3 regions of the Weizmannia sp. FSL K6-3076 genome follow, and region 1 is predicted to be linked to each of the others. Evidence: predicted binding sites of a transcription regulator. Region 1 holds the regulator's gene; each other region holds the start of a gene.
The links. The regulator CtsR, encoded in region 1, represses protease genes until heat stress. The targets are predictions, from matches to a motif close to ATGGTCAATAAAGGTCAAACA.
Positions count from the first base shown of each region.

Region 2: the regulator CtsR is predicted to act here: its motif matches at 2,841-2,861, upstream of NSS95_RS05010 (ATP-dependent Clp protease ATP-binding subunit).
Region 3: the regulator CtsR is predicted to act here: its motif matches at 1,654-1,674, upstream of clpP (ATP-dependent Clp endopeptidase proteolytic subunit ClpP).

Region 1 covers NZ_JBBOWU010000001.1:22,087-26,279, forward strand. Annotated here, with positions in the region: rRNA gene NSS95_RS00110 (23S ribosomal RNA) at 1-356, shown strand, start outside; rRNA gene rrf (5S ribosomal RNA) at 730-845, shown strand; gene NSS95_RS00120 (DUF3969 family protein) at 1,145-1,435, shown strand; gene NSS95_RS00125 (CtsR family transcriptional regulator) at 1,722-2,186, shown strand; gene NSS95_RS00130 (UvrB/UvrC motif-containing protein) at 2,206-2,751, shown strand; gene NSS95_RS00135 (protein arginine kinase) at 2,751-3,818, shown strand; gene clpC (ATP-dependent protease ATP-binding subunit ClpC) at 3,835-4,193, shown strand, end outside.
Region 2 covers NZ_JBBOWU010000001.1:1,114,694-1,118,886, forward strand. Annotated here, with positions in the region: gene NSS95_RS05005 (aspartyl-phosphate phosphatase Spo0E family protein) at 1-170, shown strand, start outside; gene NSS95_RS05010 (ATP-dependent Clp protease ATP-binding subunit) at 457-2,613, opposite strand; gene NSS95_RS05015 (YkvI family membrane protein) at 3,135-4,169, shown strand.
Region 3 covers NZ_JBBOWU010000001.1:909,488-913,680, forward strand. Annotated here, with positions in the region: gene whiA (DNA-binding protein WhiA) at 1-412, shown strand, start outside; gene NSS95_RS04010 (HPr family phosphocarrier protein) at 612-881, shown strand; gene clpP (ATP-dependent Clp endopeptidase proteolytic subunit ClpP) at 963-1,553, opposite strand; tRNA gene NSS95_RS04020 (tRNA-Arg) at 1,795-1,866, shown strand; partial or broken gene NSS95_RS04025 (Rpn family recombination-promoting nuclease/putative transposase) at 2,211-3,138, shown strand; gene NSS95_RS04030 (hypothetical protein) at 3,135-3,410, shown strand; gene fumC (class II fumarate hydratase) at 3,881-4,193, shown strand, end outside.

The DNA.
Region 1 (4,193 bases):
GGTTGGGCTGTTCGCCCATTAAAGCGGTACGCGAGCTGGGTTCAGAACGTCGTGAGACAGTTCGGTCCCTATCCGTCGCGGGCGCAGGAAATTTGAGAGGAGCTGTCCTTAGTACGAGAGGACCGGGATGGACGCACCGCTGGTGTACCAGTTGTCTTGCCAAAGGCATCGCTGGGTAGCTATGTGCGGAAGGGATAAGTGCTGAAAGCATCTAAGCATGAAGCCCCCCTCAAGATGAGATTTCCCACAGTTTATACTGGTAAGATCCCTGAAAGATGATCAGGTTGATAGGTCCGGGGTGGAAGCGCGGCGACGCGTGGAGCTGACGGATACTAATCGATCGAGGACTTAACCAAACAGAAAAGCGGAGGTGCCTTGTTTAGCCCCGACAAGCGAATGTTCTGACCGGCATGGAGCCGTCTTTTGGCTCCGTGACGGGCGGGTTATTCGACCTCGAGGGGCTAGGCACCGGAGCTGGACAATAGAAAAGCGGAAGCGCCTTGGTCATCGGCGTATGGATTTCGGAGCTTTCGACTGAGATAAAGGAAACACGGCGAGCCCCTAAAGGCGAGCCGATGCCCGCTTATCGTAGGGAGAAAGCGCAGAAATACGCTAGCCGATAGGCGCTGGAGCTAGACAATTTTTAAAGTTAGAAACCAAAGCTATTCTCCGTTTACAGTTTTTTCTCCCATCCGGTTTTCAGGGAACACATCCCAAAAATTATACAGGTCCGGTGATGATGGCGGAAAGGTCACACCCGTTCCCATCCCGAACACGGAAGTTAAGCTTTCCAGCGCCGATGGTAGTTGGGGGTTTCCCCCTGCGAGAGTAGGACGTTGCCGGGCAAACAGAAGGCCAGCTGAATCAGCTGGCCTTTTTGAATGTGTAAATAAGGGAGATATAAAAATTTCCATAAGAAAAACGACAAAGATTTACCTTTTGAATCTGATTATATTACTAACCTGATAATAATTTTTTAAAAATTTTAAAAATATATTGACGGCGGTAATAAAATTGTGCATAATTAGGGCTTGCTGAATAAGCAAAATTCCTAGATTTGGCAAGGATGCTAACAGGTTCGGAAAAAATTAAATGCAAGGATTTTATAAAATGTTAAAACTAAGAAAGGCTGGAGTGTTAAAAAATGATTAATAAAAATACCGAAGAAAAAGATATATTGTTGAATGTTTTAGGTATAATCGAGGCTGTATATAATAAGAAAATTTCGATAGAAGAAGCTGAGAAAAGATATTTTAATTACCGTATCATTGATTCTTTGAAGGAAAAAAATTACTCAAATGAATTAATAGAAATTTTGGAACTGGGTACAGAAATTGATGGTATTAATGATTTACTACCTGACAAGTTAGATGAAAACATAATTGATTTAAAAAATAGAGTTCTTCTTTTGTTAGATAGAGAAATAAAAGCATAAAAATAGTCCCCGCAGACGCGAGGGCTTTTTGATTTGTCCTGCCGTAGCAGTAAAAGCTTTTCAAAGGGCTCGACCTCCTATGAACCCGCACCCCCAATCTGTCTGGGTTAATCTTTACCGCTCGCTGCGCACGCAGTCCCATCGGGTGGTCCGTGAACATCCGGTTGTCTCCCCAAACAGAAATGCTGAAAAAGGGGCAGTTTTCCTAGTTGCATTTTCTGTAGGGAATCATGTATAATTAAAGTCAAATATAGTCAAAGTCAAAAGACGGTGTCAGGAGGTGGCTTTGATGAAAAATATATCGGATATCATAGAGGAATATTTAAAACGGATTCTGGAACTGAATGAAAAAGAAATTCTTGAAATAAAACGCAATGAGATTGCCGATAAGTTCCAATGTGTCCCTTCGCAAATCAATTATGTCATCAATACGCGGTTTACGATTGAAAGAGGGTATATTGTTGAAAGTAAAAGGGGCGGCGGCGGCTATATCCGGATCATGAAAGTGCGGCCTGAAAGCGATGCGGAACTGATTGACCAGCTGCTTGTGCATATCGGCAATGTCATCTCCCAGTCGAATGCGGAAGCCATCATTCTCCGCCTCGTTGAAGAAGAGGTGATTTCAAGGCGGGAGGCAAAAATCATGCTCAGCGTGATGGACCGCTCCGTGCTCTACATCCAGTTGCCGGAACGGGATGAACTGCGTGCCAGAATGTTGAAATCGATGTTAACGACCTTAAAATACAAGTAACAATAGAGGTGAGTATGCCGTGATTTGCCAGGAATGCAATGAAAGGCCGGCAACGATGCATTTTACTAAAATTATAAACGGTGTGAAAACGGAATTCCATCTTTGCGAGAAGTGCGCGCAGGAGAAGGGGGAAAAGTTTTCATCGGATTGGGGGAAAACCTTTTCCTTCGATAATCTGCTCGCGGGCCTTTTTAATTTTGATCCGGCCATCCAACTTTTCAAACAGGAAACAGCACCTGACCCGGATGTGCTTCGCTGCAACCATTGCGGGATGACATTGAACCAGTTTTTAAACACAAGCCGGTTAGGCTGCCCGCATTGCTATGAGACGTTTCAGCACCAGCTTGTTCCGATTTTGCAGCGCCTTCATGGCGGCAACGTTGCGCATGAAGGAAAAATACCTGCACGGATTGGCGGTGCCATTTATACAAAGAAAAAATTGCAGGAATTAAAGGCGGCGTTGCAGGAAGCCATCAGCCAGGAAGAATTTGAAAAAGCAGCAGAACTCCGCGATCAAATTCGCGCACTTGAAGGTTCTTCTCAAGCAAAAGGAGGGGAACAATAATGTCTTTAGAACATTTTTTGCACAAAGCGTCCAGCTCCTGGATGAACGAGCAAGGGCCTGAATCGGAAATTGTGCTGACGACACGGGTTCGTCTGGCAAGAAATTTAAAAAATTACCGGTTCCCGTCCTTGTTTACCAGCGAGGAAGCAAGGGAAATTATGAAAACAATCCAGGATATCGCCCGAAATCATTTTCCGGCTGAAATGCAGGCTGAATTTTTAAAAATGGACGAATTAAAACCGCTCGAAAAAAGGGTGCTTGTGGAGAAACACCTGATTAGCCCGCAACTTGCCGAAGAAGCGGGTGACGGGGCAGTTATTTTGTCAAGCGGCGAAGATATTAGTATTATGATAAATGAGGAAGATCATTTACGCATACAATGTCTTTCTCCAGGGCTTCAATTGCATGAAACGCTTCAGAAAGCCAATCAGCTTGATGACCTGCTTGAAAATTGGGTCGATTATGCTTTTGATGAAACGCTCGGTTACTTAACCAGCTGCCCGACAAATGTCGGAACGGGCATCCGCGCATCGGCCATGATGCATTTGCCGGGACTTGTGCTGACACAGCAAATTAAACAAATCATTCCGGCGATTCATCAGCTTGGTTTGGTGGTAAGAGGAATATATGGCGAAGGAAGCGAAGCCATCGGAAATATTTTTCAAATTTCCAACCAGGTGACACTCGGAACATCGGAAGACAATATTGTCTCGGATTTAACCAGTGTCATCCGGCAGATCATTACACAGGAAAGATCGGCAAGGGAAGCATTGGTGCAGACTTCAAACATACAATTAGAAGACAGGGTTTACCGTTCGCTCGGTGTCCTGCAAAACAGCAGGATCATTGAAACAAAAGAAGCGGCCCGTTGTTTGTCCGATGTCCGGCTGGGAATTGATCTGGGCTATATTCAAAACATTTCGAAACAAATTTTAAATGAATTGATGATTTTAATGCAGCCGGGATTTTTACAGCTTTATGCCGGAAGAGCGCTCAGCCCGTATGAAAGGGATATCCGGAGGGCTACACTGATAAGAGAACGTTTGAGGCTTGAGGAGACCAAATGAACAGGAGGAATGACAGATGATGTTTGGAAGATTTACAGAGAGAGCCCAGAAAGTGCTGGCCCTTTCCCAGGAAGAAGCAATCCGCCTGAAACATAACAATATCGGAACGGAACATATTTTGCTCGGACTTGTCCGCGAAGGGGAAGGCATCGCGGCAAAAGCGCTGTACGGCCTGGGTTTAAGCGCCGAAAAAATCCAGGAAGAAGTGGAAACCCTGATCGGGAACGGCCAGGAAATTTCCCAAACGATCCACTACACGCCAAGGGCCAAAAAAGTGATTGAACTGTCAATGGATGAAGCGAGAAAACTCGGGCACTCCTATGTTGGAACGGAACATATCCTCCTCGGGCTGATCCGTGAAGGTGAAGGCGTGGC
Region 2 (4,193 bases), 1.1 Mb from region 1:
AGCAGCTGGATTCGCTCATGAATGAGTATGAAGCCTATCGGAAGCAGTACAATACCCGGTCATCCGAAATGGTGATTATTCGGGAAATGTCATTCATATTGTATGAAAAAGTGCAGCGGCTCAATTTGGCTGAAGCGAGAAAAACGTATAAAGCCATGCAGATTGTTTAACGAACAGGGGAACTGCTTCCAACCTTTTGCATCTTGATTTTGCTCCTTTGAGTGCGGATGAATCCCTGATCAATATTCCGGATGAATATGTTTCCCGCCTTTTTGTTTGGACTGGTTTTGTGCCGGGGAATAGAACCCGACCTTCTTCCGATTGATTACAACAATCAGGTTTGGACTGCGTTCGATCTATTTACAGGCATAAAAAAATCCGGCAGACGGCCCGTGTTGTCCATCTGCCGGAATGCATAAAACCGGCATGGGCTGTGTCCGCATGCCGGTTTTTGCTTTATTTTTCCGCGATGACAATGTCGCCTTCGCGAACTTCCGCTTTTAAGTTTTTGCTTTCCGGATGGTCGAGGATAAAGTCGGCGATCCGGTCTTCGATTTTTTCCTGGATGACGCGGCGGATCGGGCGTGCCCCAAATGCCGGGTCATAACCGAGTTCGGCGATTTTTTCTTTCGCTTCTGCTGTCACGTCAAGTGTAATCGCTTGTTCGTTCAGCGTTTCATCCAGTTCACCGAGCATCAGGTCAACAATTTTAACCAAATGTTCTTTTTCAAGTGGTTTAAATTCGACAATATTATCGAAACGGTTCAGAAACTCCGGTTTGAAGAAGTCGCCGAGCGAATCGAGAATATTCGATTCTTTGATCGCTTCGCTTTTAGCAAATCCGACTGTTTTATGCTTAAATTGGGTGCCGGCGTTGCTCGTCATAATGATGACGGTATCTTTGAAGCTGACCGTCCGCCCTTGGGCATCGGTTAAGCGCCCGTCATCGAGAATTTGCAGGAACATGTTCAAAACATCCGGGTGCGCTTTTTCAATTTCGTCGAGCAAAATAATGCTGTACGGGTTGTGGCGCACTTTTTCCGTCAGTTGTCCGGCATCTTCATAACCGACATAGCCGGCAGGTGCCCCGATCAGTTTCGAGACGCTGTGTTTTTCCATATATTCGCTCATGTCAAGCCGGATCATTGCATCTTTCGTGCCAAACAGTTCTTCTGCGAGCCGTTTCGTCAGTTCCGTTTTTCCGACACCGGTCGGGCCGACGAACAGGAACGAACCGATCGGGCGACTTTGCGCTTTCAGGCCGGCACGCGAACGGCGGATTGCTTTCGCTACTTTCCGGACGGCTTCTTCCTGGCCGATCACCTTTTTAGCAAGGTTTTCTTCCAGATGCTGCAGTTTTTTCGCTTCATCCGCTTCGAGTTTGCCGACCGGAATACCCGTTTTCTTTTCGACAATTTCCTGAATTTGCGTGACATCGACAACCGGTTTGGCTTCAACTTGGCCGGAAGTAGCCAACTCGTTCAGTTTTTGTTCTTCTTTTTTCAATTCGGCTGCTTTTTCATAGTTTTCTGTTGCAAGCGCAGTTTGTTTTTCCTGTGCAATTTCAGCAAGCCGTTTTTGGATATCTTCTTTGCTCGGAACCGCAATCGTCAGGTTCAATTTCGAACCGGCTTCATCCATCAGGTCGATTGCTTTATCCGGCAGGAAGCGGTCCTGGATGTAGCGGTGCGACAATTTCGCACAAGCTTCAAGCGCTTCATCGGTATAGGCAACGTGATGGTAGTTTTCATACCGGTCTTTTAAGCCGCGCAAAATCATGACGGTTTCTTCAAGGGTCGGTTCATTGACTTGTACCGGTTGAAAACGCCGTTCAAGTGCGGCATCTTTTTCAATTTGCCGGTATTCTTTCAAAGTTGTCGCGCCGATCACCTGGATTTCGCCGCGGGCAAGCGCCGGTTTCAAAATGTTGCCAGCGTCCATCGAACCTTCTGCAGAACCTGCGCCGACAAGCAGGTGAATTTCGTCAATAAACAGAAGTACGTTTTTCCGTTGTTCGAGTTCGGCAATCAATTTTTTCATCCGTTCTTCAAATTGACCACGGATGCCCGTGTTTGCAACAAGTGAAGCCACATCGAGCAAGTAAACTTCTTTATGCCGCAGTTTTGCCGGAACTTGTTTTTCGGTAATTTTTAAAGCGAGCCCTTCCGCAATGGCGGTTTTCCCGACGCCAGGTTCGCCGATTAACACCGGGTTGTTTTTATTGCGCCGGTTTAAAATTTCAATGACGCGGGCGATTTCTTCATCACGGCCTATGACAGGGTCGATTTGCCCGGCCCGTGCAGCGGCGGTCAGGTTGCGGCCGAACTGGTCAAGTAGTCCGTTGCCACCGCCTTGTGTTTGCGTTTGTACGGTTTGTTTCGCGCCGTTCGGCTGGAACCCGTTGGCATTCATTTGGTTAAAGAGGTCGTTGAATCCTCCGAATCCGAAGTTTCCAAATCCGTTATTCATAAACATGCCTCCCCAGTTGTTTTCGAATTTTGCCCGTTCTTTTTGGTAGCAGGACTGGCATAGGTTCAATGTTTTTTGGTTTCCGTTCACATTTATATGCATTCCGATCGTCGCTTCGTTTTGATGGCATTTGTCACATAACATCAAACATTCCTCCTTTGATCGGTTTGATTTTGACTATCTTTGACTAATGAGATTGAAAAACAATCAAAGCGTTTTGATTTGCTTTGACCTTGATTGGGAATGAGTATAGCTCAAAATTTCACAAGATGCAAATCTTTTGCATGCACCTCTTTGATGCATTTTGGCCTTTCCAGCACAATGGCAAATTTGTCTTATGCTGAAAACAACTAAATGGATCTGCGTATCACCTTTTGACTATCTTTGACCTTTCTAATATCAGTATACAACAGCGCGGTCCGAAAATCAAAAGATTTGCATTTGCCATTAACGCTTATCAGCCAATGGTGTCATCTTTTCTTTGACCAACTTTGATCTTTGCCTATAGTATAGGACAACTTTTTTTGCTTGTAAAGGGGTTTTTGACTTTTTTTGACCAATTTTTTACCGGCGGAAATGAACCGGCCGGGCTATTTTAAGAAAGCGGGACATAGGATAGTAACGGATGACAGGTTGTCTTATTTTTTCTTAAAGGGGTGCAGGCGTTGAATAAGTGGGGCGGTGCTGTCCAAATCGCAGCCGTTTATATTGGAACGGTCATCGGAGCGGGGTTTGCAACAGGGAAAGAAATTACCGTTTTTTTTACACAGTTTGGGCTGTATGGATTGCTTACCATCTGCCTTTCAGGGTTTTTGTTTATTTTCTTTGGTACGAAAATGATGGAAAAAGCGATCGATTTGCATGCGGATTCCTATGAAACTTTAAACCGGTATTTATTTGGCAAAAAAGCGGCCGGTTTCGTGAATGTGATGATGATGGCCATGCTTTTCGGGGTTTGCGGCGTTATGCTGTCCGGTGCGGGTGCTGTTTTCGAGGAGCAGCTTCATATTGGCAGGGAAATAGGGATTTTATTGACGGTGCTTCTTGCTTTTCTTGTCATGTGTTTTGGCATCAAGGGGCTGCTTGGCGTCAACACGTTTGTTGTGCCTTTGATGCTTTTCTTTAATTTTCTCCTTTTGTCGCAGTCCGTCCAGTCACCCGGATTTTTTCAAGCGCTTATGGCCCGGCCGGAAAGTGTTGATATGCCCCGTGCCCTTCTCCGCGCCCTTTCCTATGCGGCTTTGAATTTGGCGCTCGCGCAGGCGGTGCTTGTCCCGGTTGCGGCGGAAGTGAAAGATAAGGAAGTCGTCCGTGCCGGCGGGATACTGGGCGGGCTGTTTTTAACGCTCATCCTGATTTCCAGCCATTTGTCACTGGTCACGCTGCCGGACGTTGCCCAAGTGGAGATTCCGATGGCGCATATTGTGAAAGCGAGTTTTCCGGGCATTTATTTTATTTATGTTCTGCTGATTTTCGGGGAAATTTTCACTTCTATTATCGGGGATGCCTACGGGCTTGAGCGGCAAATGCAAAAATATATCCCGATGAAAAGCGGTTTGCTGTACGGGTTGATTTTTTCCGCCATTCTGCTGATCAGCAGCTTGCATTACGGCCCGCTATTATCGGTTTTATATCCCCTGTTCGGCTATTTCAGCCTTGTTTTTATGATGGCACTCGGAATAAAGACGATCCGGGGGTGACCGGTAAGGCATTCAAAACAGCTT
Region 3 (4,193 bases), 890 kb from region 1:
TATTACGTATTTAAAAGAAGCGGAAAAGATTACGGAGTTTCTCAATATTATCGGTGCCCATCATGCCCTGCTCCGGTTTGAAGATGTCCGGATTGTTCGGGATATGCGCAATTCCGTCAACCGGCTCGTCAATTGCGAAACGGCCAATTTGAATAAAACGATCGGAGCCGCCCTCCGTCAAGTGGAAAACATTCGCTATATTGAAGAAACGGTCGGCCTTGACGCACTGCCGGAGAAACTGCGCGAGATTGCAGTATTGCGCGTGAACCACCAGGATGTGACTTTGAAGGAACTCGGCGAAATGGTGTCCGGCGGGCATATTAGCAAATCCGGCATCAATCACCGGCTCCGCAAAATCGATGAAATTGCCGAGAAACTGCGGGCAAACGGGCCTGTCAATAAAAATTCATAATGGGTACCAACATCTATATATTATAAGCTTTAGTTTTTCGCGCAAATTACGAGCAGGATAAGACATGGCTTCTCATAACATGTAAAGAAGTAGTTATGTTAAAATTCAACTTATCTAAGATGAATAGGTTTAAAAAGTACAAAGATGGGGGGCGTATTGGCAGCGCCCCTATCCTGCTACTTGAAAGGAGAGGGTTATCGTGATCGAAAAACAATTGGAAGTGAAATTAAAATCCGGTTTGCAAGCGCGTCCTGCAGCCCAATTTGTCCAGGAAGCCACCCGCTTTTCATCGGAAATTTTTCTTGAAAAAGAAGGAAGAAAGGTGAATGCAAAAAGCATTATGGGGCTGATGACCCTTGCCGCAGGCCATGGAGAAACTGTTACGCTGAGCGTGGACGGGAGTGATGAAGAAGAAGCATTTGAACATTTGGCAAACTATATTGAAGGAAAAGAAAAACTTCCGTCCTAATGTAAGCGCATGCGCCGGAATCAGCCTGCAGGTTTCAAACACAGTACAAGGCCGCCCGCTTGCGGACGGCCTTGTTCAATTTTATTTCAATTCTTTTTTTGTCATAATATGGTCAATCAAACCATATTCTTTTGCTTTTTCCGCGCTCATGAAGTTATCGCGGTCTGTATCCCTTTCGATCACTTCAATCGGCTGGCCGGTATGGTCGGACAAAATTTTGTTTAATTTCGCGCGCGTATACAAAATATGTTTTGCCGCGATTTCAATTTCTGTTGCCTGGCCTTGGGCGCCGCCTAATGGTTGGTGAATCATCACTTCGCTGTTCGGCAGGGCATAACGTTTCCCTTTCGTGCCGGCGGTCAACAGCACGGAGCCCATTGATGCAGCCATCCCGACGCAAATCGTTTGCACGTCCGGTTTGATGATCTGCATGGTGTCATAAATGGCAAGGCCCGCAGTGACACTCCCGCCAGGACTGTTAATATAAAGATAAATATCTTTTTCAGGGTTTTCCGCTTCCAGGAACAAAAGCTGGGAAACAATCGAGTTGGAAACATTGTCGTCAATCGCGCTGCCAAGCATAATAATCCGGTCTTTTAACAGGCGGGAATAAATGTCGTATGCGCGTTCCCCGCGGTTTGTTTGTTCAATTACTGTGGGAATTAAATTCATATTGAGTATCCTCCTTCTTCTCTTCGGAATGGTCCATCATATGCTATATCATGGATGTTAAAGGAATTATTCTCCATCCTTATGTACTGATCATACAATATTGGTCAATGAAGGTCAAAAGAATTGCCTTCACCTGAACTACAATACCCATCATAACCAAATTCCGATAAAATAAAACCAAAAAGGGGCTTGCTTTTTTGTTCATTGTCCTTTATAATCTATTATTGTTGAATCACTTATTGCCCTCGTGGTGCAAAGGATAGCACGTGAGATTCCGGTTCTCAAAATGTGGGTTCGATTCCTGCCGAGGGCGTTTTCTAAAAACTGAACAATTAGCTTAAAATTTTTTAAACCCTTGATACGACTGCATTTGCAGTCGTTTTTCTTTTTCTCTGATACGGAAAAATAAGGCGAAAATTGAATGAATTTTGCACCACAAATCTCATTCATTGCGCCACCTGCGACATTTCCTTCATAGTGCCATATATTCAGGTTTTGAACAGTTTTTGTATAAATCATGGAGGGCTTTATTGGTTACGAAAAATTGATAAGAAATATGCAAAAGGAGAATGCCGGACCAAATTTGCAAAATCCACTTGAAAAACGAACGTTTGTCCTTTATAATAAAACTGAAAAATAAGAAAAGGAGTGCTGCCATTGGAACTTGTAATGGAAAAGCATGCCGGTTATCACGTGCCATGATCGTTTTTTTAAGGAGCTGATCCAAAACTTTTTTCAGGAGTTTATGGAGGCCTTTTTCCCGGATGTGTCAGCGGATCTTGACTACCGCCGGGTGCGGTTTTTGTCGCAGGAACAGTTTACGGACTTTCCGGGCGGTGAGCAAAAACGGGTTGACATCCTCGCCGAAACGAAGGTAAAAGGGAAAGACACCGTGATTCTCATCCATGTTGAGCCGCAGTCGTATTACGAAAAGCCTTTTCCTGAACGCATGTTTCGTTATTACATGATGATCAATCTCCGGCACCGGAAACCGGTATTGCCGATTGCTGTATTTAGTTATGAGGAGAAAACAGAAACCCCTGATACATACACCTTTGCGTTCCACAACATTGAAATTCTTCGTTTTCACTATTTATCCATTCATCTGATGAAACAAAATTGGAGAAATTATATCCGGAGCAACAACCCTGTTGCTGCGGCATTATTAAGCAAAATGGGGTATACAGAAAAAGAACGGGTGCAGGTCAAACTGGAGTTTCTGCGGATGCTGGCCCGGATGGAACTCGACCCTGCAAAAATGAGGCTGTTACACGGTTTCTTTGATTATTATTTAAAATTGAACGAAAAAGAGGAGGCGGAAGTAATGGAAAACATTAAAATGCTGGATCCGGACGAAGCGGAGCAAGTATTGAAGCTGCCGAATTCCTATTTTGACCGCGGGTATAAGAAGGGGAAAGAGGAAGGCAGAGAAGAAGGAAGGGAAGAAGGGGAAGAAAGGTTAAGAAGATTTATTGTTAACTTGTTGAAAAATCAAGTGGATGTGAAGGTCATTGCCCAAGCATCCGGCTTGAGTGAAGATGAGATCATGAAAATCAAAAGGCAGATAGAAGGGGAAAAGCCTTGAACCCGAGTTATGACGAAGCAGAGCAAGTATTAAAGCTGCCGAATTCTTACTTTGATCGCGGGTATAAGAAAGGAATTGAAATAGGAGTAGAGAAGGGAAGAGAAGAAGGAAGGGAAGAAGAAAGAAAAGAATTGTTACAAACGATTCCAATTGCCATCAAAATGTTGCTGGCAGGTACGGAGCTTCAATTAATTGTAGAAAAAACCGGCCTGAGCCAGACAGAAGTGGAAAAAATAAAACAGCAACTGGAGACAAAGCAGGACAAGTATTGAAGCTGCCGAATTTTTATTTTGATTTCGCGAATATATGAAATAAAATAAATGCACACCATTGCGAACAGGCTGCTCAGGGCGGTAGCGACCCGCAATGCATTGAAAAAACGGCCGGCCTGAGTCAGCAGGGGTGCCGTTCAAGCGGTCGTTAGCGGGGAATGATGTCTGTTACAATCCGGCAAATCCGGAGAGTGGCAGGCATTTTTTCAGGACTGTGATACCGGCAAACGGTAAATGTACGGCATTGGCCGGCTCGTGAACGGATATGCCGCTTTTTTGGTGCAAGTTTCATTCCTGAAAATTGTTTTCAAAAAGGAATTGATCAGCGACTCGCGAGCGTTGAGGTGTTGCTTTGCGGGAATTTATAGTAAAATAAACTTGCAGCTACATACCGGCAAGTTTTTTAGGCTTGCCACCGTTTCCACCGTTTTGCAAAACTCAATTGTAAGCACATACAGGAGGGGAAGAAAGTGGAGTACCGAATTGAAAAAGACACACTCGGAGAAATGAAAGTGCCGCGGGACAAATATTGGGGGGCACAAACGCAGCGCAGCAAGGAAAACTTCCCGATCGGCGGGGAAAAAATGCCGATGGAAGTGATCCGCGCTTTTGCCCATTTGAAAAAAGCGGCTGCCGTCAGCAACAATCGCCTCGGCAAATTATCGGATGCCAAAATGAAGGCGATTGTCCAAGCTTGTGAAGAAGTGCTGGACGGGAAATTTGATGAACATTTTCCGCTTGTTGTCTGGCAAACAGGCAGCGGCACCCAGTCAAACATGAACG